Regions from separate parts of the Sphaerisporangium dianthi genome, predicted to be linked through region 1. Evidence: riboswitches for the same ligand, from Rfam matches in the RefSeq annotation. Region 1 holds a riboswitch; the other holds the start of a gene.
The links. Region 1 has a riboswitch for S-adenosylmethionine ahead of ACFO60_RS23430 (aminotransferase class V-fold PLP-dependent enzyme). Riboswitches for the same ligand answer to the same signal wherever they lie in the genome.
Positions count from the first base shown of each region.

Region 2: another riboswitch for S-adenosylmethionine. It lies ahead of thrC (threonine synthase); the one in region 1 lies ahead of ACFO60_RS23430 (aminotransferase class V-fold PLP-dependent enzyme).

Region 1 is NZ_JBHSFP010000017.1:53,240-68,784, forward strand. It holds gene tilS (tRNA lysidine(34) synthetase TilS) at 1-107, shown strand, start outside; gene hpt (hypoxanthine phosphoribosyltransferase) at 121-678, shown strand; gene ftsH (ATP-dependent zinc metalloprotease FtsH) at 961-2,982, shown strand; gene folE (GTP cyclohydrolase I FolE) at 2,986-3,573, shown strand; gene folP (dihydropteroate synthase) at 3,699-4,556, shown strand; gene ACFO60_RS23405 (nuclear transport factor 2 family protein) at 4,553-4,990, shown strand; gene folB (dihydroneopterin aldolase) at 5,171-5,539, shown strand; gene folK (2-amino-4-hydroxy-6-hydroxymethyldihydropteridine diphosphokinase) at 5,536-6,042, shown strand; gene ACFO60_RS23420 (DUF3180 domain-containing protein) at 6,384-6,839, shown strand; gene ACFO60_RS23425 (NADH-quinone oxidoreductase subunit D) at 7,046-8,134, opposite strand; gene ACFO60_RS23430 (aminotransferase class V-fold PLP-dependent enzyme) at 8,273-9,604, opposite strand; SAM riboswitch class IV at 9,655-9,770, opposite strand; gene ACFO60_RS23435 (TerC family protein) at 9,933-10,817, shown strand; gene ACFO60_RS23440 (cytochrome P450) at 10,864-12,066, shown strand; gene ACFO60_RS23445 (SAM-dependent methyltransferase) at 12,091-13,056, opposite strand; gene ACFO60_RS23450 (Rossmann-like and DUF2520 domain-containing protein) at 13,215-14,105, shown strand; gene panC (pantoate--beta-alanine ligase) at 14,096-14,980, shown strand; gene ACFO60_RS23460 (L-aspartate oxidase) at 15,070-15,545, shown strand, end outside.
Region 2 is NZ_JBHSFP010000059.1:574-16,118, forward strand. It holds gene ACFO60_RS39065 (cold-shock protein) at 16-216, opposite strand; gene ACFO60_RS39070 (MoaD/ThiS family protein) at 618-893, opposite strand; gene thrC (threonine synthase) at 907-2,199, opposite strand; SAM riboswitch class I at 2,214-2,380, opposite strand; gene ACFO60_RS39080 (RNA polymerase sigma factor) at 2,632-3,195, opposite strand; gene ACFO60_RS39085 (alpha,alpha-trehalose-phosphate synthase (UDP-forming)) at 3,358-4,785, shown strand; gene otsB (trehalose-phosphatase) at 4,805-5,578, opposite strand; gene ACFO60_RS39095 (DUF3263 domain-containing protein) at 5,667-5,981, opposite strand; gene ACFO60_RS39100 (SAM hydrolase/SAM-dependent halogenase family protein) at 6,323-7,135, shown strand; gene ACFO60_RS39105 (hypothetical protein) at 7,332-7,757, shown strand; gene ACFO60_RS39110 (ABC transporter ATP-binding protein) at 7,849-8,865, opposite strand; gene ACFO60_RS39115 (ABC transporter ATP-binding protein) at 8,849-9,886, opposite strand; gene ACFO60_RS39120 (ABC transporter permease) at 9,902-10,822, opposite strand; gene ACFO60_RS39125 (ABC transporter permease) at 10,815-11,756, opposite strand; gene ACFO60_RS39130 (peptide ABC transporter substrate-binding protein) at 11,869-13,509, opposite strand; gene ACFO60_RS39135 (ABC transporter permease) at 13,962-14,921, shown strand; gene ACFO60_RS39140 (ABC transporter ATP-binding protein) at 14,914-15,545, shown strand, end outside.

The DNA.
Region 1 (15,545 bases):
ACCGCCTGATCACCCAGTGGCGGGGCCAGCGGATGGTTGAGCTACCCGGGGGGGTGGAGGTGGTCCGGCGGTATGGCACCCTGATATTCGCCAGCACCCTCACATGAAGGAAAACCGCAGGTGGACGCAGCCGACATGGGCACGGACCTCGAAAAGGTCCTCATTCCCGAGGAAGAACTTCAGGCGAAGATCAAGGAGCTCGCCGGGCAGATCGACGCCGACTACGCGGGCAAGAACCTCCTGATCGTCGGGGTGCTCAAGGGCGCGGTCATGATCATGGCCGATCTGGCGCGCGCGCTGCACGTCGAGGTGCAGATGGACTGGATGGCCGTCTCGTCGTACGGGGCCGGTACCAAGTCGTCGGGTGTGGTCAGGACCCTCAAGGACCTCGACACCGACATCGCCGGGCGGCACGTGCTGGTGGTGGAGGACATCATCGACTCCGGGCTGACCCTGTCGTGGCTGGTGCACAACCTCCAGTCGCGCAACCCCGCCTCCGTGGAGATCTGCACCCTGCTCCGCAAGCCGGAGGCGGTGAAGGTGCCGATCGATGTGAAATATGTCGGTTTCGACATCCCCAACGAATTCGTGATCGGGTATGGGCTCGACTATGCCGAGCGCTTCCGCAATCTCCCCTTCATCGGCACTCTGGCGCGCCACGTCTACGGCGCGGAGTAAGCCCTGAGCGAAGTTCCAACGCGCCAAGTGCTGTAATACGCCGTCAATCGATCTCGTCGTGGGGAACACGGGACCGCCTGACGTACGTTGGTAGGACAAAGCCGGTGTCGCCGGAGCAGTGACCCTGCGCGGCGGCCCGGTGTACCTTCGGATGTCTCCGGAGGTACGACCGCCTCCGGGGGGTCATTAGCAGGAGCGGTTCGGGATGCCGCTAACCCTGGGTTCGCCCGGGGCGTCAGGCCGTGTTCAGGAAGGGACGGGCCCGCAGGGGTTCCGCATCGGATGGATCTCAAGCGATTTACACGTGGGCCACTGCTGTGGATCCTGGGCATCGTCGTGCTGCTCCTGCTCGCCTCCACATTCTGGAGCGGCAACAGCAACTATGCCCAGAAGGACACCTCGTTCGTCATCAGCCAGATCCAAAGTGGCAATGTCGACAACGCGGTGATCGTCGACAAGGATCAGCGCGTAGAGATCAAGACCCTCCAGAAGATCAACGGAGAGGATCGCTTCTACGCGTACTGGGTCCAGGGGCAGGGCGTCGAGCTGCAGAAGCAGCTCCAGGCGCAGGTTGACGCGAAGAAGCTGCCGCACGGCTACAAGGTCACCGTGCCGACCGAGAACTTCCTCGTCGGCCTGCTGGTGAGCTTCCTGCCGCTCGTCTTCATCGTCCTGCTCTTCCTGTTCCTCATGAACCAGATGCAGGGCGGCGGGTCCCGGGTGATGAACTTCGGGAAGTCCAAGGCCAAGCTGATCACCAAGGACACCCCCAAGACCACCTTCGCCGACGTCGCGGGCGCCGACGAGGCCATCGAGGAGCTCCAGGAGATCAAGGAGTTCCTGCAGGCCCCGGCCAAGTTCCAGGCGATCGGCGCCAAGATCCCCAAGGGCGTCCTGCTCTACGGCCCGCCCGGCACCGGAAAGACCCTGCTGGCCCGCGCGGTCGCGGGCGAGGCGGGCGTGCCGTTCTACTCGATCTCCGGCTCCGACTTCGTCGAGATGTTCGTCGGCGTCGGCGCGTCCCGCGTTCGCGACCTGTTCGAGCAGGCCAAGGCCAACGCTCCGGCGATCATCTTCATCGACGAGATCGACGCCGTCGGCCGGCACCGCGGCGCGGGCCTCGGCGGCGGCCACGACGAGCGCGAGCAGACGCTGAACCAGCTGCTGGTCGAGATGGACGGCTTCGACGTCAAGGGCGGCGTGATCCTGATCGCGGCCACCAACCGGCCCGACATCCTCGACCCCGCACTGCTGCGTCCCGGCCGGTTCGACCGCCAGGTCGTCATCGACCGCCCCGACCTCGAGGGCCGCAAGGGCATCCTGCGCGTCCACGGCCGCGGCAAGCCGTTCTCGCCGGACGTCGACCTCGACGTCATCGCGCGGCGCACCCCCGGGTTCACCGGCGCCGACCTGGCGAACGTCATCAACGAGGCGGCGCTGCTGACCGCCCGCCAGGACCAGAAGCTCATCACGATGAACACCCTCGAGGAGTCCATCGACCGCGTGATGGCAGGTCCCGAGCGCAAGAGCCGGGTCATGTCCGACCAGGAGAAGAAGATCATCGCCTACCACGAGGGCGGCCACGCCCTGGTGGCGCACGCCCTGCCGAACTCCGACCCGGTGCACAAGATCACCATCTTGTCCCGCGGCCGGGCGCTGGGCTACACGATGACCCTTCCCATGGAGGACAAGTTCCTCGCCACGCGGTCCGAGATGCTCGACCAACTGGCCATGCTGCTCGGCGGGCGCACCGCCGAAGAGCTCGTCTTCCACGAGCCGACGACCGGCGCGGCCAACGACATCGAGAAGGCCACCACGATCGCGCGGCGCATGGTCACCGAGTACGGCATGAGCGAGCACCTCGGCGCCCGCAAGTTCGGCACCGGCAACAGCGAGGTCTTCCTCGGCCGCGACATGGGCCACGAGCGCGACTACTCCGAGAAGATCGCCTCCACGATCGACGAAGAGGTCCGTCGTCTCATCGAGGCCGGGCACGACCAGGCGTGGGAGATCCTCGTCCAGTACCGCGACGTGCTGGACAACCTCGTGCTGGAGCTCATGGAGAAGGAGACCCTGTCCCGCCAGCAGGTCCTTGAGATCTTCGCTCCGGTGGTCGTGCGCGAGAAGCGGCCCTCCTACTCCGGGTACGGCAAGCGGCTCCCCTCCGACCGTCCGCCCATCCTGACCCCCAAGGAGATCGCGGGTAACGGCAACGGCGCGGCGCTCCCGGCCGGCAGCCAGGCCGTCCCGGGGTCCGGTCTGACCAACGACCACCACCTTCCGGCGCCCAAGGACGAGGCCTGACGGGTGTCGGTCAAACTGCTCAAGGTCGACTCGGCCCGGATCGAGAGGGCCGTTCGCGAGATCCTGCTCGCGATCGGTGAAGATCCGGACCGAGACGGCCTGCTCGACACCCCCTCCCGGGTCGCCCGCGCCTACGCCGAGCAGTTCGCCGGGCTGGGGCAGAGCCCCGAAGAGGTGCTCACCACCGTCTTCGACGCCGACCACGACGAGATGGTCCTGGTGAAGGACATCGAGGTGTTCTCCACCTGCGAGCACCACCTGGTCCCCTTCCACGGCGTCGCCCACGTCGGCTACATACCGAACGAGAAGGGCCAGATCACCGGCCTGTCCAAGCTCGCGAGGCTCGTCGACGTCTACGCCCGGCGGCCTCAGGTGCAAGAGCGCATGACCTCGCAGATCGCCGACGCGCTGATGGCGGTGCTCGCTCCGCGCGGCGTCATCGTCGTCATCGAGGCCGAGCACCTGTGCATGACGATGCGGGGTGTGCGCAAGCCGGGCGCCAAGACCATCACCTCGGCGGTGCGCGGCGACTTCCGCGAGAGCGACAAGACCCGCGCCGAGGCCATGGCCCTCATCCTCGGCCGCCGCTAGCAGGGCTTTCGGCTTCCGCTCCTGCGAGAGGGACATCTCGGGCGCGTCCGTGCCGGGTCGATTCGTTATCCACAAGCCGGACCCATGGCGCAGATCGTTACCGTGGAGCACCTAGGCTTGACGCCATGACCACATGGAAGGTGCCGGGGTTGCCCCGAGAGGGGCGCTGTCTGGTCATGGGCGTGGTCAACGTCACCCCTGACTCCTTCTCCGACGGCGGCGAGTGGTTCGACCCCGACGTCGCGGTGAGCCACGGCCTCGACCTCGTCGCGCAGGGGGCCGACATCGTCGACGTGGGTGGCGAGTCCACACGTCCGGGCGCCGCCCGGGTCTCCCTCGACGAGGAGCTGCGCCGGGTCGAGCCGGTCATTCGCGCCCTCGCCCGGCAGGGGGTCACGGTCAGCGTCGACACCATGCGCGCCGAGGTCGCCGAGGCCGCCGTGCGGGCCGGCGCCGCCCTGGTCAACGACGTCAGCGGCGGCCTGGCCGATCCCGAGATGCCCCGTGTGGTGGCGGCGGCCGGCGTCCCCTACGTCGTGATGCACTGGCGCGGCCACAGCCACGAGATGGAGGGCAGGGCCGCCTACTCCGACGTGGTGACCGAGGTGATCGAAGAGCTCCGCAAGAGGGTCGACTCCGTCCTCGCCGAGGGCGTCGCCGAGCGGCAGATCGTCGTCGACCCCGGGCTCGGCTTCGCCAAGCGGCCCGAGCACAACTGGCCGTTGCTCGCCGCCATCGGCAGGCTCAACGAACTGGGCTACCCGGTCATCGTCGGAGCGTCGCGCAAGCGTTTCCTCGGCCGCCTGCTCGCCGATCCCGACGGCACGCCGAGGCCGTTCGCCCGGTCGGACGACGCCACGCTCGCCGTCACCGCACTGGCGGCCCACGCCGGCGCGTGGTGCGTGCGGGTCCACCAGGTGCGGCCCAACGCCGACGCCGTCCGTGTCGCGGCCGCCTGGCAGGGCGGCGAGGGGGTTCGATGAGCACGACCCACGCTGAGATCGAGAAGCTCAACGAGGCGTTCTACACCGCCATCGAGGGCGGCGACCTCGACCGCATGACCGAGATCTGGGCAGAGGACGACGATGACCGGGTGGCGATGTGCGTCCACCCCGGCTGGCCCATGCTCACCGGGCGTGCCGAGGTGCTGCGCGCATGGGCCCTGATCATGGCCAACACGCCCTACATCCAGTTCGTGCTGACCGACGTGCGCACCACCGTGATCGGCGATGTCGCGGTGGTCACCTGCGCCGAGAACATCCTGACCGCCGCCGACACCGAGGATGCCACCTTCGCCGCGGGCCGGGTGGTCGCGACCAACACCTTCGTCCGCACCGGTGGCGGCTGGCGGCTCTGGTTCCACCACGGGTCCCCGGTCCTCCAGAGTGACGGTGACGAGGAAGAGACCGACGAGTGACCTCCCCTCCGGGTGGCGCCGTTCCCCGTCCGGCCGAGGCCCCGGCCTTCCCGGCCGCCGGGGTGGCGCTTCGGGGGAGGTGTCCGGGCCCGGTGTCGGGGAAGGGCTCCGGCGATGCGGGTCCGGGTTCGGCCGCTCCGGTGAGGCTCCGGGCGTGTGCGGCCGGTACGAGTTAGGGGGATGATCACCGTGGACAGCGTGAGCCTGGTGGGCCTGCGGGCGCGGGGCAGGCATGGGTGCCTGCCGGCCGAGCGCGAGCTGGGCCAGGAGTTCGTGGTGGACGTCACCCTCCATCTCGACACGGCTCCGGCCGCCGCGGGCGACGATCTCGCCAAGACGGTCGACTACGGCGACCTGGCGCTCCGGCTGGCCGCCATCGTCGAGGGGGAGCCGGTGAACCTCATCGAGACGCTGGCGCATCGCCTGGCCGATGCCTGCCTCGCCGGTGAGCTGGTCGAGGAAGCCGAGGTCAAGGTGCACAAACCCGCCGCGCCCATCCCGCTTCCGTTCGACGACGTGGTGGTGACGGTCACAAGGAGGCGGGCATGAAGGTCGTTCTGGCGCTCGGCAGCAACATCGGACGCCGCTTCGAGACGCTGCAAGGCGCGGTGGACGCGCTGTTCGACGCGCCCGGGCTCGATTTCGTGGCGGTGTCCCCGGTGTACGAGACCGACCCCGTGGGGGGCCCGCCCGACCAGCGTCCATATCTGAACGCCGTCGTGATCGGGACCACCATGACGCTCGGTCCGCGCGCCATCCTCGAGCGCGCCCTCGGCGTCGAGACGGCGTTCGGGCGGGTGCGCACCGAGCCGTGGGGGCCGCGCACCCTCGACGTCGACCTGATCATGGTGGGTGATCTGCTGTCGGGCGATCCCGAGCTCACGCTTCCGCATCCGCTCGCGCACGAGCGCGCGTTCGTGCTGGTCCCGTGGTCGCAGGCCGATCCCGGCGCGGTTCTTCCCGGGCGGGGGTCGGTGGCGGGGTTGCTCGCCGACCTCGACCAGAAGGGCGTGCGGCTCCGCCCCGACCTGGCGCTGCAGCCACCCGGCTGACCTCCGCGGTCGCGGGCCGCCCCGGTCCTGGCGCGCGCCACCGGCCGGCCGCACGCGGTCAGGCGGACCGGCGGGCACGCGAGCCGGACGTGTTCAGGCGGACCGGACGTGTTCAGGCGGACCGGACGTGTTCAGGCGAGTAGGCGGACGCGAGGTCAGGCGGGCACGGGGTCAGCGGGTACGGGATCAGCGGGCACTCGGGGGGCGGGCCGGACGTTGTCCGCATGGTGCAGGGTTGTCATGGGCAAAGGTCGTGGCCTGCTTTCGAGCCGGCCGGGCGATGACGACGGGCCTTCCGGCGCGACGGATGCCGGGCCGCCCAGAAGAACGAGGAGGATCGCGTGAGACCGAGCCGACCCGGCGTGCTCGTGCTGCTGGTGGTCGCTTTCGCGGTCGTGACGTGGGGCCTGTTGCAGAAGGTCTACTCCGACCTGCCGACCGTTCCGTGGACCGCGATCCCGACCGTGCTCCTGCTGGCGCTCGGCGAGGCGTACAGCGGGTGGATGACCCGCGCGCGCATCGAGCGCAGGCCCGGCACCAAGCCGGTGGAGCCGCTGGCGGTGGCCCGGCTGGCGGCCCTGGCCCAGGCGACGGCGTACGTCGGCGCGGCCCTCGCCGGGGTGTTCGCCGGCTTCGTCGTCCACGTCCTGCAGCTTCTGGACCAGGACACGCCACGGCGCGACTTCTTCCTGGCCGGCGGGTCGCTGGTCGCCTGCGTGATCCTCATCTGCGCGGCCCTTTACCTGGAGCACTGCTGCAAGGTGCCGAGGAAGCCGGGCGACGACGTCCGTGCCTGACATGGCCTTCCGTCGTCCACTCGCCCTGTGGGACGTGTGAGGTGAGGGCGTGACGCGACGAGGCGGGCCCGGCCTAGGCCGGGCCCGCCTCGTGCGGAGCCACCCTGAATCCCTGTCCCTTCACGCACCTTCCTTCTGCACCAGGCGCGGGCGGTTAAACGCATCCGCCGCGAAACTCGCCGTAAGCGCAGGTCAGACGGGGGTGATCACTTGTCGACGTCGCCGACGACGAAGAACATCGAGCCGAGGATGGCCACCATGTCGGCGATCAGGTGCCCGGGCAGCATCTCTCTGAGCACCTGGACGTTGTTGTACGACGCGCTGCGCAGCTTGAGCCGCCACGGGGTCTTCTCACCCCGGGACACCAGGTAGTAGCCGTTGAGGCCGAGGGGATTCTCGGTCCAGGCGTAGGTGTGGCCCTCGGGGACCTTGAGCACCTTGGGCAGCCGCTGGTTGATCGGGCCAGGCGGCAGCGAGCGCAGCCGTTCGGCGCACGCGTCGGCCAGTTCGAGCGACACCTTCACCTGGTCGAGCAGCACCTCGAACCGGGAGTGGCAGTCGCCGGCGGTGCGGGTGACGACCTTGACCGGCAGTTCGCCGTAGGCCAGGTACGGCTCGTCGCGGCGCAGGTCGAGGTCCACGCCCGAGGCGCGAGCGATCGGGCCGCTGACGCCGTACTGCAAGATCGTCTCGCGGTCGAGCACCCCGACGCCGCGCGTGCGGGCGAGGAAGATCTCGTTGCCGTTGATGAGGCGCTCGATGTCGGGCAGGCGCCTGCGCACGTCGCCGACCGCCCGCGAAACACGGTCGAGCCAGCCCGACGGCAGGTCCTCCTTCAGCCCGCCGACCCGGTTGAACATGTAGTGCATGCGCCCGCCGGAGATCTCCTCCATCACCGCCTGCAACGTCTCGCGCTCGCGGAAGGCGTAGAACACCGGCGTGATGGCGCCGAGCTCCAGCGGATAGGAGCCGAGGAACATCAGGTGGCTGAGCACGCGGTTCAGCTCGGCGAGCAGCGTGCGGGCCCACACGGCCCGCACGGGGACCTCCATGCCGAGCATGCGCTCGACCGCGAGCACCACGCCGAGCTCGTTGGCGAACGCCGAGAGCCAGTCGTGCCGGTTGGCCAGCACGATGATCTGCCGGTAGTCGCGGACCTCGAAGAGCTTCTCGGCGCCCCGGTGCATGTACCCGATGATCGGCTCGGCCGAGGCGATGCGCTCGCCGTCCACGCTCAGCCGCAGGCGCAGGACGCCGTGGGTCGAGGGGTGCTGTGGCCCGATGTTGAGGATCATGTCCTCGGTGGCGAGCTCTTTGGCGCCGACCCCGACCGCGACGATCCGCTCCGTGCCCGCGGCTCCGGTGCCGGTTCGACCCGCTGCGCGAACTTCGGGAACTCCGCGAGGTTCGGTCATAGGACCCATGCTGTCACGTCAGCGGCGGGAGACAAGATCTGAGAGGGCGCCGACCAGGCGGCGCACGTGCTCCTCGGTCGTGCCGACGCCGAAGGAGGCGCGGACGGCGCCGGTCGTGCCGTCCGCGCAGTCGCCGTCGGCGGACCGGCCCACCGCGTCCAGCAGGTGCCGGACGAAGGGGTGGGCGCAGAACTTGCCGTCCCGCACGCCGATGCCGTACTCGAAGGACAGCGCCTCGGCGACCTCGCGGGCCGTCCAGCCGTCGACGACGAAGGAGACGATGCCGACGCGCGGATGCCCCGGTCCCCACAGCGACAGCTCGTGCACGCCCTCGATGCCGGCGAGGCCGTCGCGCAGCAGGGTGAGCAGGCGCTCCTCCTCCCTGACCAGCGGCGTCCAGCCGGTGGCCGACAGGGCGTCGCAGGCGGCGGCGAGCGCGATGGCGCCGAGGACGTTCGGCGTGCCCGCCTCGTGCCGCTGCTCGGGGTCGGCGCTCCACTCGGTCGAAAGCGGAGCACCCTGCCCCGTGCCGCCGGTGACGGCCTTGGAGGCGCCGCCGCCGCGCAGGTACGGCTCGGCGCCGGCGAGCCAGTCGGCGCGGCCCACCAGGGCGCCGGCGCCGAACGGCGCGTACAGCTTGTGGCCGGAGAAGGCCACGTAGTCCAGGTCGAGGGCGGTCAGGTTGAGGCGGCGGTGCGGGACGAGCTGGGCCGCGTCCACCAGGATGCGCGCGCCGTGCCGGTGGGCGATGTGCGCGAGGGCGGCGATCGGCCACAGCTCGCCGGTGACGTTGGAGGCCGCGGTGACGACCAGGAGCGCGGGCCCGTCGATGGCGGCGAGGGCCTCGTCGGCCGCCCGCACGGCCTCGCCCGGGAACGCGGGCGGCGCGAGCCGCACGGCCTTGCGCCAGGGGAGCAGGGAGGCGTGGTGCTCGCTTTCGAAGACCACGACGGTGGTGCCGTCCGGCAGGCAGCCGGCCAGCAGGTTCGCGGCGTCGGTGGTGTTGCGGGTGAACACGACGGCGTCCCCCGGGCGGGCGCCGACGAAGGCGCGCACGGTGTGCCGGGCCTGCTCGTAGCGGGCCGTGGTGAGCTGGGAGGCGTACCCGGCGCCCCGGTGCACGCTGGAATAGGCCGGGAGCGCGGCGGCGACTGCGGCGTTCACCGGCGCCAGACAGGGCGCGCTGGCGGCGTAGTCCAGGTTCGCGTACGGCAGGAGCCGACCGCCCTTGACCGGGACCTTCAGGTCGGCCCCGAGCACCGCCGGGATGGCGGGCGAGGCGTCGGCGAGCAGCGGGGACGTGCCGGGAACGGCGGGGGAGGAGCTCTTCAGGATGGTGAGAGCGGACAACGCCGGCCTCCTAAGGTCATGGGACCCCGGTCACGGCGTTGGAATGACGGAGCCCGCGCTTGCCCGGCACACCTCGTGCCGGACCTGGTCTTCACCCGGGGCACCCCGCCGCGAGCGCGAGGGTTGCCGGCCAGCGAGCCGGGGCTTGACGCTGGCACTCATGACCTACCGGGACTATAACCCGGACCCCCCGCGTCTCCGCAACCTCTCGAGGTGCGGCGTGACGCGTCGCACACCGCGAACTTTGGCAGGCCCTCGCGCGTTGAAGGGGGACGGACTCCTCCGGCAGGGGCCGTGACGTGACGGACGCCCGGCCTGAGGAGGCGCGATGGACTGGCTGCTGAACCCAGAGATATGGATCGGGTTCCTGACCCTGGTCGCGCTCGAGATCGTGCTGGGGATCGACAACATCATCTTCATCTCGATCTTGGCGGGGAAGCTGCCGCCGGAGCGCCGTGACCTGGCGCGCAAGCTGGGGCTGGCGCTGGCGATGCTGAGCCGCCTGGCGCTGCTGCTCGCGCTGTCGTGGGTGGTGCGGCTGACCGAGCCGCTGTTCGCGGTGCTCGGGCACGAGTTGTCAGGACGAGATCTGATCCTGATCTTCGGCGGGCTGTTCCTGCTGGGCAAGAGCGCCTTCGAGATCGGCGACAGCCTGGAGGGCGCCTCGGGCCACTCCGGCGGGCGGGTGGCGGCCTCGTTCACGTCGGTGCTCGTGCAGATCATGCTGCTGGACGTGGTGTTCTCCCTGGATTCGGTCATCACGGCCGTGGGCATGGTCGACGAGATCGGCGTCATGATCGCCGCCGTGGTCGTGTCAGTGGTGATCATGCTGTTCGCGTCCGGGCCGATCAGCTCGTTCGTCGAGAAACACCCGAGCATCAAGATGCTGGCGCTGTCGTTCCTGCTGCTCATCGGCGTCGTGCTGATCGCCGAGGGCTTCGAGCAGCACATCTCCAAGGGCTACATCTACTTCGCGATGGCCTTCTCGCTGGTCGTCGAGCTGCTCAACATCCGCGCGCGCAAGAGGGCCGGCGCCTCGCGGCCGGTGGAGCTGCGCGACCGGTACGTCGAGGATGCTCCGGAGACCCCCGCGCCGCCGCCGGCGCACTCTGCCGCGAACACTCCCGGACCGTCGTCCGCCACGTCCTCCGCCACGTCGTCCAGTACGTCGTCCGTCACGTCCTCCGAGTCGGATCCCTCACCGACGCCGTGAGTCCGGACGAGGGAGACCGGCGCGATATCCCACTTACCATTGGATTGTGCGATTTGATCCATGGAATCCCGAGTTCGCCGCGCATCCGTACGACGTCTACCGCCGGCTGAGGGACACCGAGCCGGTCAGCTTCTTCGAGCCGACCGGCCAGTGGCTCGTGGCCCGGCACCGGGACGTCAACGCGGCGCTGCGGGACCGCAGGCTGGGCCGGTCCTACCTGCACGTGGCCTCGCACGAGGAGTTCGGCAGGCAGCCGGAACCGGATTTCCAGGAGCCGTTCTGGCGGGTGAGCCGCGCCGCGATGCTGGACGTGGAGCCGCCCGTGCACACCCGGCTGCGCCGGCTGGTCTCCAAGGCGTTCACCCCGCGCATGGTCGAGGAACTGCGCCCGAGGGTGCGCCGCGTCGCCGGGGAGCTGGTGGACGGCTTCGTCGAGCGCGGGGGCGGCGACCTGATCGCCGAGGTGGCCGAGCCGCTGCCGGTGACGGTCATCGCCGAGATGCTCGGCGTGCCCGAATCCGACCGGCACCTGCTTCGCCCCTGGTCGGCCGGCATGTGCGGGATGTACGAGCTCGCGCCGTCGGTCGAGGCGCAGCACACGGCGGTTCGCGCCGCGTCGGAGTTCGCGGACTACCTGCGCGCGCTGGCCGCCGAACGCCGCGCCCGCCCGGGGGACGATCTGATCAGCGCGCTCGCCCAGGTGGTGGACGAGGGCGACAGGCTCACCGTCGACGAGCTCGTCGGCACCTGCATCCTGCTCCTCAACGCCGGGCACGAGGCCACGGTGAACGTCACCGGCAACGGCTGGTGGGCGCTGCTGCGCAACCCCGGCGAGCTTGAGCGGCTGCGGGGCGACCTGTCGCTGCTGCCCACCGCCGTCGAGGAGCTGATGCGCTGGGACACTCCGCTGCAGCTGTTCGAGCGCTGGGTGCTCGAGGACGTCACCATCGGCGGGGTGGACATCCCGAAGGGCGTCGAGGTGGCCCTGCTTTTCGGCTCGGCCAACCGGGACCCGGAGGCGTTCGAGGACCCCGACCGGCTGGACGTCGGCCGCAAGGACAACCCGCACATCTCGTTCGGAGCGGGCATCCACTTCTGCCTGGGCGCCCCTCTGGCGCGCGTCGAGCTGGCGGAGTCTTTCGGCGCGCTGCTCAGGGCCGCCCGCAAGATCGAGCTCGTCGAGGAACCGGTGTGGAAGCCGAACTACGTCATCCGCGGCCTCGAAGCGCTGAAGATCTCCACCGGCTGACCGGACGGCCCGCGCGAGGGGGCGTCAGCGCTTCCATTGGGTGAGCCAGCCGAAGCCGCCGAGCCCGTCGGGGTCGATCAGCTCGGCCTCCTCGGAGGCGCGCGCGAGGGCGCGGAGATAGCCGCCCGGATCGGTGGCCGCCAGGGCCAGCGGAGGACGGGTGCCTTTGACCCCGAGATCGCGTAAAGCCTGCCGTTGTGTGGTCAAGGCTGTGGATATCGCACCGGCCCGCTCGCCGGCCGCCGCGCACGCGTCCAGCGCCACGTGCGCGGTGATATCGCAGGACCCGTCGGGTATGGCGGGCACGCAGGCCCCGTCACGGTACCCGGTCAGGGTGCCGTAGGGCGGCCGGTTATCCACAGGGTGTGCATAATCGACGGCCACCGCCAGCCCCCGTGCCAGCCTCTCGATGACCGACGCCCACGCCTCGTCGCGAGGACGGCCGATCTCGGCCCGCGCGCCGGTGCGGCGCAGCGGCCACCACCGCCGCAGCCACCGATCGTCGGCCTCGCCCGGCGGGTCGCCGAGCCGCTCTCGACCGGACTCGGGATCGACCAGCACCAGGCGGGGTCCCTCGGGCGTCTGCTCGGCGACGTCCAGCGGGATGTTGTCGAGCCACTCGTTCGCGATCACCAGTCCGGTGATCGTCTCGGGGAGGGCGGGCGACCAGGTGACGCGCTTGTCGAAGTCGTCGGGCGGCGGGGACAGGTCGACGGCCGTGACCCGCAGCCGCTCGGCCAGGCCGGGGCCGACGGTGTCGAGCACCTGGGCGACCAGCGCGCCGTCCCCGGAGCCGACGTCGACCAGGTCGAGCTCGACGGGACGGCCCACCGCCTCCTCCACCGCGCCGAGCAGGCGCAGCACCGCCTGGGCGAACGCGGGTGAGGCGCCGACCGACGTGCGGAAGTGGCCCGACGGGCGCTCGCGGATGTAGAACCCGTCGTCGCCGTAGAGCGCCTGCTGCATGGCCTGCCGCCACGTGACCCACACGACACCGGACGTTACCAATTCCGGTCTTGGCCCATGACCGTCCCCGCTGACAGGCTGTGGACGACCACAGGGCGAGCCGGCCGGGCGCCCGGCACAAGGCGCGGGGCGACCGTTACGCTGGCAGCTGGCCTGATCCGTCGAAGGTGAACGGAAAAGTGATGGAGACAAGCGACCGCCCCGGGCGTCTCGCGGTCGGGGTGCTCGGCGCCGGGCGGGTGGGTTCGGTCCTCGGCACGGCTCTCGCGCAGGCGGGGCACTACGTCGTCGCGGCCTCCGGGGTCTCCGACGCCTCGCGCCGCAGGGCGCTCGACCGCCTCGGCGTGGACATCTCCGAGCCCGACGAGGTCGTCCGCGTCGCCGATCTGGTGCTGCTGACCGTGCCCGACGACGCCCTGCCCGGCCTGGTCGCGGGCCTCGCCGCGACCGGGGCCGGCCTGCGGGGCAAGATGCTCGTGCACACCAGCGGCGCCTACGGCCTGGCCGTGCTCGACGCCGCGACCGCCGCCGGCGCGCTGCCGTTCGCGCTGCACCCGGTGATGACCTTCACCGGCCGGGACGACGACATGCGCCGCGTTGTCGGCTGCTCGTTCGGCGTCACGGCGCCCGAACCGCTCCGCCCGGTGGCCGAGGCCCTGGTGATCGAGATGGGCGGCGAGCCGGTCTGGATCAGCGAGGAGGACCGCGCGCTGTACCACGCCGCTCTCGCGGGGGCGGCCAACCACATGGTCACCTTGATCGCCGAGTCGCAGGAGCTGCTGAAGAAGATCGGCGTCGAGCAGCCGGGCCGCATGCTCGGCCCGCTGCTCGGGGCCGCGCTGGACAACGCGCTGCGGCTGGGGCTGGCCGGCCTGACCGGGCCGGTCGTGCGCGGCGACGCCGCCACCGTGCGCAAGCACGTGGACGCGCTCATCCTGGCCGCGCCCGAGGCGGCCGACGCCTACGTGGCCCTCGCGCGGCTCACCGCCGACCGCGCGCTGGCCGCCGGCCTGCTCAAGCCCGAGGCGGCCGAACGCCTGCTCGACGCCCTGGGAGGCAACACATGGACGTGATCGTCGCCGGAGACCGCGCCGAGCTGCTCGCGGCGCGCGCCGCGCTGGGCGTGGGCGGGGCGTCCGGCGGGAGTCAGGCCGGCGGGGGCACGCTGGCGCTGGTCCCGACCATGGGGGCGCTGCACGAGGGGCACCGCTCGCTGATCCGCCTGGCTCGCGAGCGCGCCGACCACGTGGCGGTCAGCGTCTTCGTCAACCCGCTGCAGTTCGGCCCGCACGAGGACTTCTCGCGTTACCCGCGCACCTTCGACGCCGATCTCGCGGTGTGCGCCGCCGAGGGGGCCGGCCTGGTCTTCGCTCCGGCGGCCGGCCAGATGTACCTGCCCGACCGCCAGGTCGGCGTCTCCTCCGGTCAGATGGGCACGGTCGCCGAGGGAGCCTTCAGGCCCGGCCACTTCGACGGCGTGCTCACCATCGTGCTCAAGCTCTTCAACCTGGTCCAGCCGGACGTCGCGGTCTTCGGGCAGAAGGACGCCCAGCAGCTGGCGATGATCCGGCGGATGGTCGCCGACCTCGACGTGCCGGTCACCATCGTGGGGGCTCCCACGGTGCGCGAGCCGGACGGGCTGGCGCTGTCCAGCCGCAACCGCTATCTGTCGCCGGCCGACCGGGTCACGGCCCTGGCGCTGTCGGCCGCGCTTCGCGAGGGCGCCCGCCACACCCGGCCGAAGGACATCCTGCACGCCGCCCACGCCGTGCTGGACGAGGCCGCCCGCGCCGATCCGCCGCTGCTGCTGGACTATCTGAGCCTGGTCGACCCGGCCACGTTCACCGCCGTGGCCGACGATCACCGCGGCGAGGCCGTCCTCGCGGTCGCCGCCAAAGTGGGCGCCACCCGGCTGATCGACAACGCCGTTCTGACCCTGTCCTCCTGAGCGCGGCGGGGCAGGTGGCGGGTGGGCCCCGCGTGGCGGGGACACATGGGAATGCTTTATCGTCATATTGACGAAATAAGGGAGCCCCCATGACCCATCCGCCTATTCCCCGCCGGCTGGCCGCGCCCGAGCCGGGCTGGACCGTCACCGCCGATGTCGTCGTCGTCGGCTCGGGCATCGCCGGACTCACCGTGGCGCTCCGGTACGCCGAACTGGCGCCCGACGCCCGCGTGCTCGTCGTCACCAAGGACGTGCTGTCGGCCGGGTCCACCCAGTGGGCGCAGGGCGGCATCGCCGCCGTCCTGGACCCCGCCGACTCCTGGCCCGAGCACCTCAGCGACACGCTCATCGCCGGTGTGGGGCTGTGCGACGTCCGGGCCGTGCAGGCGCTGGTGACAGAGGGGCCGGGCGCGCTGCGGCGGCTGATGGCGCATGGGGCCCGTTTCGACCGGCAGCCCGACGGCGGCCTCCAGCTCACCAGGGAGGGCGGCCACCGCCGCGACCGCATCGTCCACGCCGGCGGTGACGCCACGGGCGCCGAGGTCCAGCGCGCGCTGGTCGAGGC
Region 2 (15,545 bases), on a different contig from region 1:
ACGTCGCCGGTCGCGTCACACAGTGCGCACGGCCTCCGCTTGAGGACCCTTCTGACCCTGTGTGATCTCGAACTCCACCCGTTGACCCTGCTCGAGAGACCGGTATCCCTCGGACATGATCGCTGAGTAGTGGACAAACACGTCCTTACCACCGTCTACCGCGATGAAGCCGTAGCCCTTGTCCGCGTTAAACCATTTGACGGTGCCCTGCGCCACTTTCCGACTCCTCTTGCTGGGCTCCGGACCCCGCCCACTCCTCCGCGAGGCCCGTGACCTTCGGTGCCGAGACGCATGCGAACTCCTCGGCTACGTCGATCGTTCTCGACCATACCTGTGGCAAGGGTTGAAGCAACAGAGTCAATCAGGAAACTACTACTTGACGTTCGCTCTCAGCGGGACGCCGCCATTTCTTGCTCGCGTTTAGTTAGTTGACAATTACACTAACGGAGGGCCCAGTAAGCACTTCTATTATGATAGTTCGACGATCCTTCAGCACGCTCGCGAGCATGCGGACGCCCATGCGTCCACCTGGGACGCATGGGCGTTTTGGGTCCAGAGAAGGGCGTGGGGCCAGAGCGGCCCGCACGCCCGCCGGAAGGGCGCCGAATCCGCGGAGGTCAGCCTCCGGCGACGGCCGGAATCACCGAGATGTGGGCCCCCTCCGGGGTGGCGGTGTCGAGACCGTCCACGAATCGGACATCCTCTTCTCCGACATACACGTTGACAAAACGGCGGATCTTGCCCGTTTCGTCCAGAATACGGGCCCCGATTCCGGGGAAGTCGGCGTCGAGCTTCTGGAGCACCTCGCGAAGGGTCGCCCCCTCACCACTCACCTCCGACGCTCCGTCGGTGTAGGTGCGAAGAATCGTCGGAATCCGCACAGAAACGCTCATTAATCTGGCCCTTTCAGGAGTTGTCGGCGACAGCCGTACGAAATGCGTCGAGCGAGGGACGGATGACCGCGGTAGGCCTCGCTTCGGCGGAGACCGCGTCGAGTGTCTTGAGGCCGTCTCCAGTGTTCAGCACCACGGTCTCGGCCTCCGGATCGAGAAGGCCGTTGGCGACCAGTTTGCGGAGAACACCGACGGTGACGCCGCCGGCGGTCTCGGCGAAGACGCCCTCGGTGCGCGCCAGCAGCCGGATGGCGTCCACCACCTCGGCATCGGTGACGTCCTCGACCGCGCCACCGGTGCGGCGGGCGATGTCGAGCACGTACGGCCCGTCGGCGGGGTTGCCGATGGCGAGCGACTTGGCGATGGTGTCGGGCTTGACCGGCCGCACGATGTCGTGCCCCGCCTTGAAGGCCGTGGACACCGGCGAGCACCCCTGCGCCTGGGCGCCGAAGATCTTGTAGGGCCGGTCTTCGACCAGGCCGAGCCGGATCAGCTCCTTGAAGCCCTTGTCGATCTTGGTGAGCTGGGAGCCGGAGGCCACCGGGATGACGATCTGGTCGGGAACGCGCCACCCGAGCTGCTCGGCGATCTCGAAGGCCAGGGTCTTGGAGCCCTCGGCGTAGTACGGCCGCAGGTTCACGTTGACGAAGCCCCACTTGTCGCCCAGCGGGTCGCCGATGAGCTCGGAGCAGAACCGGTTGACGTCGTCGTAGGTGCCCTCGATGCCGACCAGGCGGCCGCCGTACACCGAGGCCATGACGATCTTGGCCTCTTCGAGGTTGGACGGGATGAACACGCAGGAGTCCAGCCCCGCGCGCGCCGCCGCGGCCGCCACGGCGCCCGCGAGGTTGCCCGTGGAGGAGCACGACAAGGTGCGGAAACCGAAGTTGCGGGCGGCCTCCAGCGCGATGGCGACGACCCGGTCCTTGAACGAGTGGGTCGGGTTGCCGGAGTCGTCCTTGACGTGCAGGCTGCGCAGGCCCAGCTCACGGGCCAGGTTGTCGGCCTTGACCAGCTTCGTCCAGCCGGGGGCCAGGTTGGGCCGGGAAGCGACGTCACCGGGCACCGGGAGCAGCCCGCGGTAGCGCCAGATGTTGGTCGGACCGGACTCGATCTGCTCCCGGGTCACGGTCGCCTCCGCGGCCGCGGGAGCAGTCCAGGAGTAGGCCACTTCGAGTGGCCCGAAACACTCCGCACAGGCGAAGATCGGTCCGAGGTCGTACCTGGTGCCGCATTCGCGGCACGACAGGGCGACGGCGGGGCCGAAGTCGAGTGCGGGCGTGGTCTCAGCTGTTGCGAGCGCCATGAAGCGAGGCCTTTCCCTCATCTTCGCCCGGACCACCTTGGTCACGGGCCGGAATTGGCACCTGTCCCGGCCGGTCTCACTGGTCTTGAAGTGCCGCGTCGTTCGGCAGACGCGGATGACCACAGCCGGGAGGGTTGCCGGGGCTTCGCAGGGCCGGTCCCTCCACCCCTCTGGATGAGCAATATGAAGTTGTCGGGTCCCGCTCTTATCACAAGCGGGCCTAAAGAACTGTACCTCGCCCATCAGCGCGCTCGGCCGTCCGTCTCACTCTACGAGACATAAGCGCACGTCAGAAGAAATCCGGCGTGAGGCGGGCAGGTCAGAAGAGATCCACGCCGCACGAGGCGACGGCCGGCCGCAGAGGCGCGATCGGGAGGGGCGCCGCCGGCGAGGGACCCGCCGTAAGCGGGGTCCCGTCAGGAGAGGGCGCGGTCAGGTGGGCCAGCCGTAGGCGTCGCCGAGTGCGGCCTGCACGTACTTGCGGGCCTGGTGGATGCGCGACTTGGCCGTGCCGAGAGGGATGCCGAGCTGCTCGGCCACCTCGTTGTAGTCGAGCTGGCAGATGTCGCGCAGCACCAGGGCCTGGGCCAGCTCGGGCTTGTCGGCCTCCAGCGACTCCATCGCGTCGAGCAGGTCGAGCCGCGACCCGGCGATCACGCTGACCCTGTGCGGGTCGGCCCGCAGGTCGGGCACTTCCTCGGAGGTCTGCTCGGCGGCCCGGCGCTTGAGCGTGCGGTAGGTCGTGCGGGCGCAGTTCGTCGTGACGATGTGCAACCAGGTGGAAAAACGCGCCCGCCCTTCGAACCTGCCGATGTTGCGGGCGACCGCCAGGAGCGTATCCTGACAGGCCTCCTCCGCGTCCTGGTGGTAGGGCAGCAACCTGGAGCAGTGGCGCAGCACGTCCGGCTCGATGCGGCGGAGCAACTCGCCGAGGGCTCTGTGGTCCTTGGCGGCGGCCGCGCGGGCCAGTTCTTCGGTCGTCTCGTCAAGCGCCATGCCCGAGCCCCTCTCGACCGCCTGTGCCTAGCCCCGACCTGACCACCAACCCATCTTATTGGGAGGGTTAAATTCCATTAATCTGCGGCCAGGTGCGCATCACAACGGAGAAGAACGGCGAGGGACGACCGCCACGGCGCGGACGAGGAGTGTGATGGGCGGATGAACACAGTTCTACTGGCCTCCAACCGGGGGCCCGTGTCGTTCACGCTCGCCGACGACGGCTCGCTGACGATGCGCCGCGGCGGAGGCGGCATGGTCTCCGGGCTGTCGGAGGTCGCCAAGGACGGCAACGTGCTGTGGGTGTGCGCCGCGCTGTCCGACGGCGACCGCAGCGCCGTGCGGCTCGCGCCGGGCGGGCGCCTGGACCAGGCGGGCTACGACACCGGCCCGGTACGCATGCTGGACATACCGCCCGCCACGTTCCACCGCGCGTACAACGCGGTCGCCAACTCCACGCTGTGGTTCGTCAACCACCTGCTGTACGACACCCCGAACTCGCCGCAGTTCGACATGCGCTTCCGCAGAGAGTGGGAGTCCTACCAGGACTACAACGCCGCGTTCGCGCTCGCGCTGGCCGAGGAGGCCGCGCACGGCGCCCGCGCGATGATCCAGGACTACCACCTCACCCTCGCCCCGGCGATGCTGCGGGTGGAGCGCCCCGACCTGCGCATCGCCCACTTCTCCCACACCCCATGGGCGCCGCCGGAGTACTTCTCCCTGCTGCCCGACGACATCGCCGCAGAACTGCTGACCGGCATCCTCGGCGCCGACCAGGCGGGCTTCCTGACGGCGCGCTGGGCGGCGGCGTTCATGGACTGCTGCGAGACGCTGCTCGGCGCCCAGGTCGACCGCCTCCAGGGCACGATCACCTACGAGGGCCGCACCACCCGCATCGGGGTGTACCCGCTCGGCGTCGACGGCGACGCGCTGTGGGCCCGTGCCCTGGAGCCGGACGTCGAGTCGCACATGGTCGCGTTGCGCGAGCGGGTGGGCGACCGCAAGCTCATCGTGCGCATCGACCGCACCGAACTGTCCAAGAACATCGTCCGCGGCCTGTCGGCGTACCGGCAGTTCCTCACCGATCATCCCGAATGGCACCGCAAGGTCGTGCACCTGGCGTTCGCCTACCCCTCGCGGCACGACCTGCCCGAATACCGCGAGTACACCGCGGCCGTGCAGCGGTGCGCCAAGCAGATCGAGGACGAGTTCGCCGGCGAGGACTGGGATCCGCTGATCCTGAACGTGGACGACGACTACGCCCGCTCGCTCGCCGCCTACCGCATGGCGGACGTCCTGCTGGTGAACCCGATCCGCGACGGCATGAACCTCGTCGCCAAGGAGGGGCCCATCCTCGCGCCCCACTGCGCGCTGGTGCTGTCCAGGGAGGCCGGGGCCGCCGCCGAGCTGGGCGCGGACGCGCTCATGGTGAACCCCTACGACGTCTCCGGCACGGCGAACGCCCTGTACGACGCGCTGACGCTCCCCGAGGAGGATCGCGCGAAGCGCGGCGCCCGCCTGCGCGCGGCGGCGACGGCCCTGCCGCCGCGCCAGTGGTTCGCCGACCAGCTCGCCGCCCTCGAACGCTGACCGGGGGCGACCCGCAGGGTCACTTCGGGGACAGGGCGTCCGACAGGGCCGACAGCAGGGCGGCGACGCCCGCGGGCCCCTCCACGATCAGGTCGGCGCCGTCGGCGAGCGCGGTGACCTCGGCGGAGGCGCTGCACACCGTCACGCCGGGCAGGCCCGAGAGCCGGACGGCCTCGAAGGCGGCGAGGTCGCCGAGGTCGTCCCCGGCGAACAGCACCGACCGGGCCCCGCGCTCCACGAGGAACGCCCCGAGGGCGTGCCCCTTGTCCATCCCCGCGGGCCGCAGCTCCAGCACCAGGCGCCCCGGCTCGACCAGCATGCCGGTCTCGGCGGCGAGCTTGGCCAGCGGCTCGCGAAGCGCCCGCAGGCTCGCCTCGGGGTCGGCGGCCCTGCGGGTGTGCACGGCGACGGCCCTGCCCTTGTCCTCGACGGTCACCCCGGGCGCGGTCCCGTCGCTGACGGGATGACCGCAGGAGGCCAGCAGGGCGGGCAGCTCGGCGCGGACGCGTTCGACGCCGGGCGGAGGCGGCGGTGAACTGAGCACCCCGTTCTCCCAGCGCTCCAGGCCGTACTGGCCGAGCACCACGAGCCCGGGAACGTCGGCGAGGCCCGGCCCGCCGGGCACCTCGCCGTAGGCGATGGCGGTGGCGGCCGGGCGGCCGGTCACGATCACCACCGCTCCGACCAGGCCGCCGAGGCGCACGAGCGCGGCGGCCGCGTGCGGGTCGACTCGGGCGTCGGCGGGGTCGAGGACGATCGGCGCCAGCGTGCCGTCGAAGTCCAGCCCGATCACGGCCCGTCGGGGATCGGCCTTGATCGCCGCTAATCCGGCTATGTCCGGCAATACATCATGAGTCACGCGTTGAGCACTACCCCGCGGATCACGGACGCATGCCGAGGCGCCGGGCCGCCCGTTCGCGCTGCCGCGAGGCCCGCAGCCGCCGCAGCCGCTTGACCGTGAGAGGGTCGAACGCCATGGCCTCCGGCCGGTCGACGAGCCGGCCGAGCAGTTGGTAGTAACGGGTCGAGGAGATGTCGAAGGCATCGCGGATCGCCTGCTCCTTGGCGCCCGCGTAACGCCACCACTGACGCTCGAAGGCCAGCAGCTCGCGTTCTCGCTCGGTCAGCCCGCCCGGAGCCGGGGGGACGGACGGTTCCTCGGGATCGCTGTCACCACGATCGGGTGCGGTGTCCATGATGTCCTCCTCGGTCGGGTACACGGGAGACGTGGACAGAGGGCCGGGCAGGGGAGATGTGACGGGCACCCGGGCGAGCGCGACCCTGAGCCACGACGCGCACGTGCGGCCCGTGGCAATCGTAGTCGGGAATTCGCGGCTGTTCATGACACTTCGGGAGACCCGGCCGGCCCGGGTCCGCGAGGACCCGGGCCACCCTCCGCGGAGCCGACCCCGAAAGGGTCGTAGCAGGACAGAACCATGCACCATCCGACCCGCGGAGCACGGAGATCGACAAGGTTGCCCGCGTCTGCGGATGCGCCCCTATGACACCGCGTTCTAACGACGTACAGTCACCAGTTGTGACCTCTGTCATCACGCTTCTCACTGACTACGGCCTGGAAGACGGCTTCGTCGGCTCCTGCCACGGGGTGATCGTGGGAATCGCCCCGCAGGCACGGATCATCGACGTCTGCCACCTGGTGCCGGCCGGGGACATCCGGCGCGGCGCCGCGATCCTCGCCCAGACGCTGCCATATCTGCCCGACGGCGTGCACGTCGCCGCCGTCGACCCGGCCACGGCCGGCGCCCGGCGCTCGGTCGTCGTGGAGGCGGGCACCCGCGTGTTCGTCGGCCCGGACAACGGCCTGCTCTCCTGGGCTCTGATGGCCGCGGGAGGCGCCCGGGCGGCCTACGAGCTGTCGAACAGGGAGCTGTTCCTCAATCCGGTGTCGCCGGCCTTCCCCGGCCGGGACATCTACGCGCCGGTGGCGGCGCGGCTGTGCGCCGGGCACAAGCCCGAGGACGTCGGCCCCGAGGTCCCCCTCGACCGCCTGTTGTCGCTGCCGGTGCCGAAGGCCCGGCTGGGCGAGGGGGCGGCCGACGGCGAGGTCCTCTCGCTCGACCGCTACGGCAACGTGCAGCTCTCCGTGACCGGAGAGGACCTCGCGTCGATCGGCGTCCACGTCGGGGACACCCTGGCGGTGTCCATGGGCAGGCGGCAGATGACGATCCCGTTGCGCGACACCTTCGCCGCCGTGCCGCCGGGCGGCCTGGTCGCGTTCGTCGACTCGGCGGGGCGCATCACCTTCGCGGTGCGCTCCGGCGACGCCGCCGAGCGGCTCGGCCTGCCGCCGGGCGCCCACGTGCGCGTGGCGCGAGGCGCCGACCTCTGACCGCGTGCGACGAAGACTCGCAATCATTGCCATCCCCTGACCGCTCAGCGCCCGTACATGTGTTCCGGCCGTGGGTACTGACAAAATGATCACATAGCGTAGTTATCCGACCGCAGGCGGCTCTTGCTCAAAGGCCTCTGTTTCCAGGGGCACCCGAAACAGGGGCGCCGCGACGGGTTTCCTTGGGGGGAACGACATGATTCGCCGTCTTCTGATCACCTCTGCCTGCGCCGCCATCGCCGTCGTCGTGCCGACCGCCGCGGCCTGCGCCCAGAGCGCCTCGTCCGCCGGAATCCAGCGGGGCGATCACATCGGCACCGGGACCGACACGGACATCGATGCGGACACCGACATCGATGCCGACGTCGACACCGACCTCGATGTGGACACCGACCTGGACCTCGGCGTCAACGGGGACCTGAACACCGGGCTGGGCACCCGCGTGATCGCCAGTTCCGGTGGCGGCAACAACACTGACAGCCGAGCCAACGCGATCGCCGCCGCCGACGCGCCTCAGAGCGCCGCAACAGGGCTCAAGAGCTCCGCGGGGCTCAACAGCGAGGCCGGACCGAACGGCGCGGCGGGCGCGGGCGCCGCCCCCTCGCCCGCCGGCCGCCGCTGACCCGCCCGGCGACGGCCGCCGCGCCCTGCCATGACCGAGAAACCCCCACGGCACGTCCGTGAAGGGCTCCTCGGTTCCATGACGCCCTGGGCTAGGAAGTGGCGTGGATGATGTCGTAGGCCTCGGCGAAGTGGCACGCGCTGAGGTGCCCGCCCGCGCGGACCTCCAGCAGCGGCTCCTGCTCGGCGCAGATGTCCTGCGCCTTCCAGCACCGCGTGCGGAAGCGGCAGCCAGAGGGCGGGTCGGCCGGCGACGGCGGGTCGCCCTGCAGGATGATCCGCTCGCGGTTCTCGCGGCCCTCGGGGTCGGGGACAGGGACGGCCGACAGCAGCGCCTGGGTGTACGGGTGGGCAGGCCGCTCGTAGATCCCCTCGTCCTTGCCCAGCTCCACGACCTTGCCCAGGTACATCACCGCGACGCGGTCGGAGATGTGCCGGACGACCGACAGGTCGTGGGCGATGAAGATGTAGGCGAGGTTGAACTCCTCCTGCAACCGCTCGAGCAGGTTCATCACCTGTGCCTGGATCGACACGTCGAGCGCCGAGACCGGCTCGTCGCAGATGATGATCTCGGGCTGCAGCGCCAGGCCCCGGGCGATGCCGATGCGCTGCCGCTGGCCGCCCGAGAACTGGTGCGGGTACCGGTTGATGTGCTCGGGGTTGAGGCCGACCACTTCCAGCAGTTCCTGCACCTTCCTGCGGCGGTCGCCCTTGGGTGCCACCTCGGAGTGGATCTCGTACGGCTCCCCGATGATGTCGCCGACCGTCATGCGCGGGTTCAGTGAGGTGTACGGGTCCTGCATGACCATCTGGATGTTGCGGCGCATCCGCTTGAGGTCTCCCCCGTGCGCCTTGGTCATGTCGGTGCCGTTGATCTTCACCTGCCCCGAGGTGGGCCGCTCCAGCGCCATCAGCAGCTTGGCGAGCGTGGACTTGCCACAGCCAGACTCGCCGACGACGCCGAGCGTCTCGCCGCGATGCAGGTCGAAGGAGACCCCGTCCACCGCCTTGATCGCGCCGATCTGGCGCTTGAGAACGATGCCCTGGGTCAACGGAAAGTGCTTGACCAGGTCACGAACCTCGAGGATCCGCTCACCCGAGGGTGCCATCGAGGACCTCCCGGTAGTAGTGGCAGGCGCTACCGCGCGTCCCGCTGATCTCGTACAGCGGAGGCACGTCGGTCACGCAGTTGTCGCGACGGTACGGGCAGCGGGGGTGGAAGGCACAACCCGAAGGCATGTTGAGCAGGTTCGGCGGGAGCCCCTTGATGGCGTAGAGCTCCTGGCCCTTCATGTCGACCCGGGGAATCGAGTCGAGCAGGCCCTTGGAGTACGGGTGCCCGGGGTTCTTGTAGACGTCGTGGACCGGGGCGCTCTCCACGATGCGGCCGCCGTACATGACCGCGATCTTGTCGGCCACGTCCGCGACGACGCCGAGGTCGTGGGTGATCAGGATCAGGCCCATGTTGCTCTCGCGCTGAAGCTCGGCGAGCAGCTCCATGATCTGCGCCTGCACCGTCACGTCGAGCGCGGTCGTCGGCTCGTCCGCGATCAGCACCTCGGGGTCCAGCGCGATCGACATCGCGATCATGATGCGCTGGCGCATGCCGCCGGAGAACTGGTGCGGGTAGTCGTTGACGCGCTGCTTCGCGGCGGGGATGCGCACGCGGTCCATCAGCTCGACGGCCTTCTTCATGCCGTCGCGCTTGGACATGCCGCGGTGGACGCGGAACATCTCGCTGATCTGCCAGCCCACGGTGAACACCGGGTTCAGCGCGGACAGGGCGTCCTGGAAGATCATCGCGATCTGCTGGCCGCGGATCTGGCTGCGGGCCTGGTCGGAGAGCTTCAGCATGTCGGTGCCGCGGAAGCGGACCTCGCCCTTGGGGATCCGGGCGGGAGGCATGTCGAGGATGCCCATGATGGCCTGGGCGGTCACCGACTTGCCCGAGCCCGACTCGCCCAGCACGGCCAGGGACTCCCCTGCGTTCACCGTGTAGCTCACGCCGTTCACGGCCCGCACCACGCCCTGTCGCGTGGCGAACTCCACATGCAGGTTGTCCACCACCAGCAGGGGCTCGCGCGCGGCGTCCGCTTCCAGCGGGTGGGTGTCGATTGACGGGTTATTCACCTTCGGTGCCCTCTCCTACCGCAGCTTCGGGTCTAGCGCGTCGCGGACCGCGTCACCCAGCATGACGACGCTGAGGATGGTCAGGCTGAGGAACAGCGCCGGGAACAGCAGCGGAAGCGGCGCCTCCAGGAAGCGGTTCCGCGCGTCCGCGATCATCAGGCCCCAGGAGATCTGCGGCGACTGGATGCCCACGCCGAGGAAGGACAGGGCCGCCTCGGCGGCGATGAACGCCCCGAGGTTGATCGTCGACACCACGATGACCGGCGCGACCGCGTTCGGCAGGATGTGCCGAATCATGATCCGCCCGGGGCCCGCCCCGAGGGCGCGTGCCGCCATCACGTAGTCCTGGTGCTTGGCCGTGATGACCGCCGCCCGCATGATGCGCAGGATCATCGGCCAGGCGAGCAGGGACAGGGCGAGCACGACGCTGCCGATGCCGGCGTTGTCGCGTCCGATGACCGCCAGGATCAGCAGGGCGCCGAGGATGGAGGGGATCGCGAAGAAGATCTCGGCGACGCGCGAGAGGAGCACGTCCACCCAGCGTCCGTAGAAGCCGCCGAGCAGGCCGAGGGCACCGCCGAGGACGGCGGTGACGATGGCGCTCACGAACCCGACGATGATCGATACCCTGGCGCCCCAGATGACCCGGGAGTAGACGTCACAGCCGAGGTTGTCGGTGCCGAACCAGTGCTCGCTCGTGATGCCCTTGCGCGCCTGCGCCAGCGAGCAGGTCGACGGCTCCACCCCGACGGTGTCGAACAGGGAGGGGAAGGCCGAGATGGCGACGAGCAGCACCAGCATGGCGGCGCCGATGATGAACACGGGGTTGCGTCGCAGGTCGTACCACGCGTCCGACCACAGGCTCGCCGGCTTGCTCTCCTTGGCCGGGCCGGCGGCTTGCGCCGGGGCCAGCGAAGGAACGGTGTCGTTACTCATAGCGGATCCTGGGGTCGAGGACGGCGTACAGGAGATCGACGACGAGGTTGGCCACGATGTAGATCAGGACCAGGACCGTCACGATGCCCACCACGACGGAGTTCTCGCGCAGGTACACCGACTGGAAGAGCTGCTGGCCGATGCCCGGCAGGTTGAAGATGGTCTCGGTGATCACCGCGCCGCCCATCAGCGTGCCGAGGTCGGCACCCAGATAGGTCACCAGCGGGATCAGTGAGTTCCGCAGGGCGTGCCGCCCCAGCACCCGCCGTCTGGGCATCCCCTTGGCGATGGCCGTGCGGACGTAGTCGGCGCGCAGCGTCTCCATCAGGCTCGTCCGGGTGAGCCGGGTGAGATAGGCGATGGAGATCATGGCGAGGACGAAACCTGGCAGGACGTAGCTGCGGAACCCGTCCTGCACGCCGGCCACCGGGAAGAAGGCGATGCCCGTGCTCTGCTTGAGCTTCACACCGAGCACCAGCTGAAGCACGAAGCCGCTGACCAGCGTGGGGATGGACACCATCAGCAGAGTGACCGCCAGGACGGCCTTGTCCTCCCACCTGCCGCGGCGGAGCGCCGCCCACAGGCCGAGGCCGATGCCGATGATCGCCTCGAAGACCAGGGCGGTGAAGGCCAGCTTGAAGGTGACCTGGAACTTGCCCTCGAAGATGGTGGAGACCGGCAACCCGCGGAAGGTGGTGCCGAAATTCCCGCTCACGATGTCACGGAGGTAGTAGCCGTACCGGACGATGAGGGGGTCGTTGAGGTGGAACTGCTCCCGGAGTGCCGCCGCGAACACCGGGTCTACGCGCTTCTCGCCGGCCAGCGCCTGAAGGGGGTCACCCGGCAGCGCGTAGACGATGGCGAAGATGAGGAATGTGGTGCCCAACAGCACAGGGATCGCCTGGAGAAGGCGCCTGATGACGTAGCGGCCCATCTAGTCTCCCGATCATTACAAAGGGCAGCCCGCCGCAACCAACAGAGCTGCCCTCGTGGGTGTCGCCCACTCCGGGTGGTTCAGCGTACCTAACCACCCGGAGTGGTCGACGTCAGGCCTTCTCTACGTTGAACAGGTCGATCCGCTCGAAGGGGTCGATCTTCACGTTCTTCACGTGCTGCGAGTATGCGCCGTTCGTCTGGTAGAAGTACACAGGGATGTACGGGAGCTCCTTGAGCACCAGGTCATCGGCCTGCTGGTAGAACTTCACGCCCTCGTCGAGGGTCTTGGCCGCGTCGCCCTGGGTGACCAGGTCGTCGAACTCCTTGCTCTTGTAGCCAGAGTAGTTCGAGCTGCCGCCCGAGCCGAACTGCGGACGCAGGTAGTTCTCCGGAGACGGGTAGTCCATGATCCACGCCATGCGGAAGGCGCCCGGCCACTTCTTGTTGCCGAGGTCCTCGAGGATGGCCGCGAACTTCTCGACCGGCTTCGGCGTCACCTCGACGCCGAGGTTGGTGCGCAGGTTGTTGGCCACGGCCTCGATCCACTCCTTGTGGCCGCCGTCGCCGTTGTAGCCGATCTCGATGGTGCCCGCCTTCGGCCCGCCGGCCGACTCGAACAGGGCCTTCGCCTTGGCCGGGTCGTAGGTGCAGGCCTCGCCGCAGGCGCCCTGGCGGTAGCCGGAGACGACCGGGCTGATGAAGTCGTCGGCCGGGACGCGGGTGCCGGAGAAGACCGTCTCGGTGATCGTCTTGCGGTCGATCGCCATGGAGATGGCCTTGCGGATGTCGGCGTTCTTGGCGTAGTCGGCGCCGGCCTTGATCGGGAAGCCGATGTAGCCGATGCCGGACGACGGCTGCTCGATGTAGCGGTCGCCGAACTCCTGCTTGGCCGTGGAGATGGCCTCCGGCGGCAGCTGGTCCATGATGTCCAGGTTGCCGGCGCGCAGGTCGTTGAACGCGGTGCTCAGGTCGGTGTAGATCTTGAAGTCGACCGCGTCGATCTTGGCCTTGCCCTCCTTGAAGTCGTCGTTACGGACCAGGGAGATGGTCTGGTCCGTGCCGCGCTTCCAGGGCTTGGAGATCTTGAAGGGGCCGTTGCCGACCGGGTTGCCGCCGAAGTCCGCCTTCAGCTTGCCCTCGCCCTCGAAAGCGGACTTGGGGAGGGGGTAGAACGCCGTGTAACCCAGCATGGTCGGGAAGCCGGAGAACGGGTTCTTGAGCTCGACGGTGAAGGTCTTGTCGTCGACGACCTTCAGACCCTTGAGGGTGGTGGCGGTGGGCGTCTTGCCCTCGCCCGGGTTCATCTCGTCGTAGCCGGTGATGCTCCCGAAGAAGTAGTTGCCCTCCTGGGCGTTGGCGCCGTTGGCGGTGAAGTTCCAGGAGTCAACGAAGTTCTGGGCGGTGACAGGCTCACCGTTGTGCCACTTGTAGCCGTCCTTGAGCTTGATCGTCCACGTGGTGGAATCCGGCGACTCAATGGACTCGGCGACCCGGTTGTAGGGCTTCTTGTCCGCGTCGTAGTCGACGAGGCCGACGAACAGTGCGTTCAGCACCTCGGCGCCACTGGTCTCGGTGGTGTTGCCCGGGATGAGGTCATGCTGTGGTTCAGCGATCTCAACCCTGACCGCGCCTGCGTTGCCTGCGGCGCTGGAGCTGGAACCGGTGGTGCCGCCGCTGCCGCCGCACGCCGCAACCGCGAGCGCCAGCAGTGCGGTCCCGGCGACGATCTGTGCGCCCTTGGTCACACGCATCGTGGATTAATCCTCCCTCTAAGGTGGGCGTAGAGACTGAGCCGCTCATGTCGAGTACGCCTCCCAGGGGATCGACCCTGGAGTTCGCGGACACGCTCAAATCAGTTGACGCCCTGCCAGACGACCGTGAGCATTCCTCACTACTTCTCACCAGCGAGTCTCTGGCGCATTGCAGTTCGGTCACACGTGTCCCTGACGGACGTCAGACGCATACCAACTAGGCTGTCAATAATGCCTTGATTCGGCATAAAGCAGTCACCAAGGTACACAGCTCAGCCTCTGATCGCACATCCGGGCCGTGCGGGGTTTCCCGGCCACCCCCGGCCACAGAGCTGCGACGATGCGTCGCGTCCGGCCCGCCTGGCCTGGCCCGCGCGAGCAGGCTTCCGGTCATGTGCGATCAAGTAGGACCGTAGGCATCTCATTCACAGGTATCCAATAGAGTCCATCCCATGAGTCAGCCGGAATCCGCAGTCGCGGACTCCCGGGCGGGCGACCGGGCGGACGGCACCTCTCCCAACGGGAAGGAATCGCTGTCCGCGCTCGCCGAGCGCCACGGGTTGCGACGCGCCATCGCGCGTCCCAGTCTGCCCGTCTACCTGCGCCAACTGTGGGACAGGCGGCACTTCGTCCTCACGTACGCCACGTCGCGCAACGTCTCGAGGTACTCCGACTCAGCGCTCGGTCAGCTCTGGCAGGTGCTGACACCGCTGCTGAACGCCGGCGTCTACTACCTCATGTTCGGCGTGATCCTGGGGCAGAAGGCGGACATCACCAACTACACCGCGTTTCTCATCACCGGTGTGTTCGTCTACTCCTACACCCAGCGGTCGATCACCGGCGGCGCCAAGTCGATCTCGGGGAACCTCTCGCTCATCAGAGCCCTGCACTTCCCCCGGGCCGCACTGCCCTTGGCCTACACCATCCAGGAGTTCCAGCAGCTCGCCATCTCGATGGGCGTGCTGGTTGTGATCGTGCTCGTCACGGGCGAGTCCTTCTCCTGGATGTGGCTGCTGATCCCCTTCGCTCTGCTGCTGCAGACGATCTTCAACGTCGGGATGAGCCTGCTCCTCGCACGCGTCGGAGCCTTCGTCCGCGACATGAACCAGTTGCTGCCGTTCATCCTGCGCACCTGGCTGTACACCTCCGGTGTCTTCTACAGCATCCCGGCCAAGATGAAGGGCGGCCCCGACTGGGCGCGCTTCCTGCTGGAGTTCAACCCGCCCTCGGTCTTCATCGACCTGATGCGCCACCTGCTGCTGGAAACCTACCCGGAGGACCTGGCCAAGCACGGCTTCCCGCACAGCAGCCTGCCCCAACTGTGGCTATACGCTGGCTTCTGGGCCGCGGTCGCGCTGATCGGCGGCTTCTGGTACTTCTGGCGGGCCGAGGAGAGGTATGGCCGTGGCTGAGCTGACCAAGGAGCCGTCCCAGATGGCCCACCCCCAGGACGAGGCGCCCGAGGCCGTCCCTGCCGCCTCCGCCCCCGCCGGCGCGCCCCCGCCCGGCATCCCCACCGTCATCGTCGACGACCTGCACATCGTCTACCGCGTCTACGGCGCGGCGAGCGACTCCGAGAAGGGCAACGCCGCCAACGCCCTCATGCGCATCGTGCGCCGCCAGGGCCGGCCCCAGATGAAGGAGGTCCACGCCGTCAAGGGCGTCTCCTTCGTCGCCCGCCACGGCGACGCCATCGGCATCATCGGCCGCAACGGCTCGGGCAAGTCCACGCTGCTGCGCGCCATCGCCGGGCTGCTGCCGCCGCACAAGGGCTCGGTCTACACCAACGGCCAGCCGTCTCTGCTCGGCGTCAACGCCGCGCTGATGAAAGAGCTCACCGGCGAACGCAACATCGTGCTCGGCTGCTACGCCATGGGCATGACGCCCGCCCAGGTCAAAGAGAAGTACGACGAGATCGTCGAGTTCTCCGGCATCGGCGAGTTCGTCCAGTTCCCCATGTCGACGTACTCCTCCGGCATGGGCGCGCGACTGCGCTTCGCGATCGCCTCCGCCAAGAGCCACAACGTCCTGCTGAT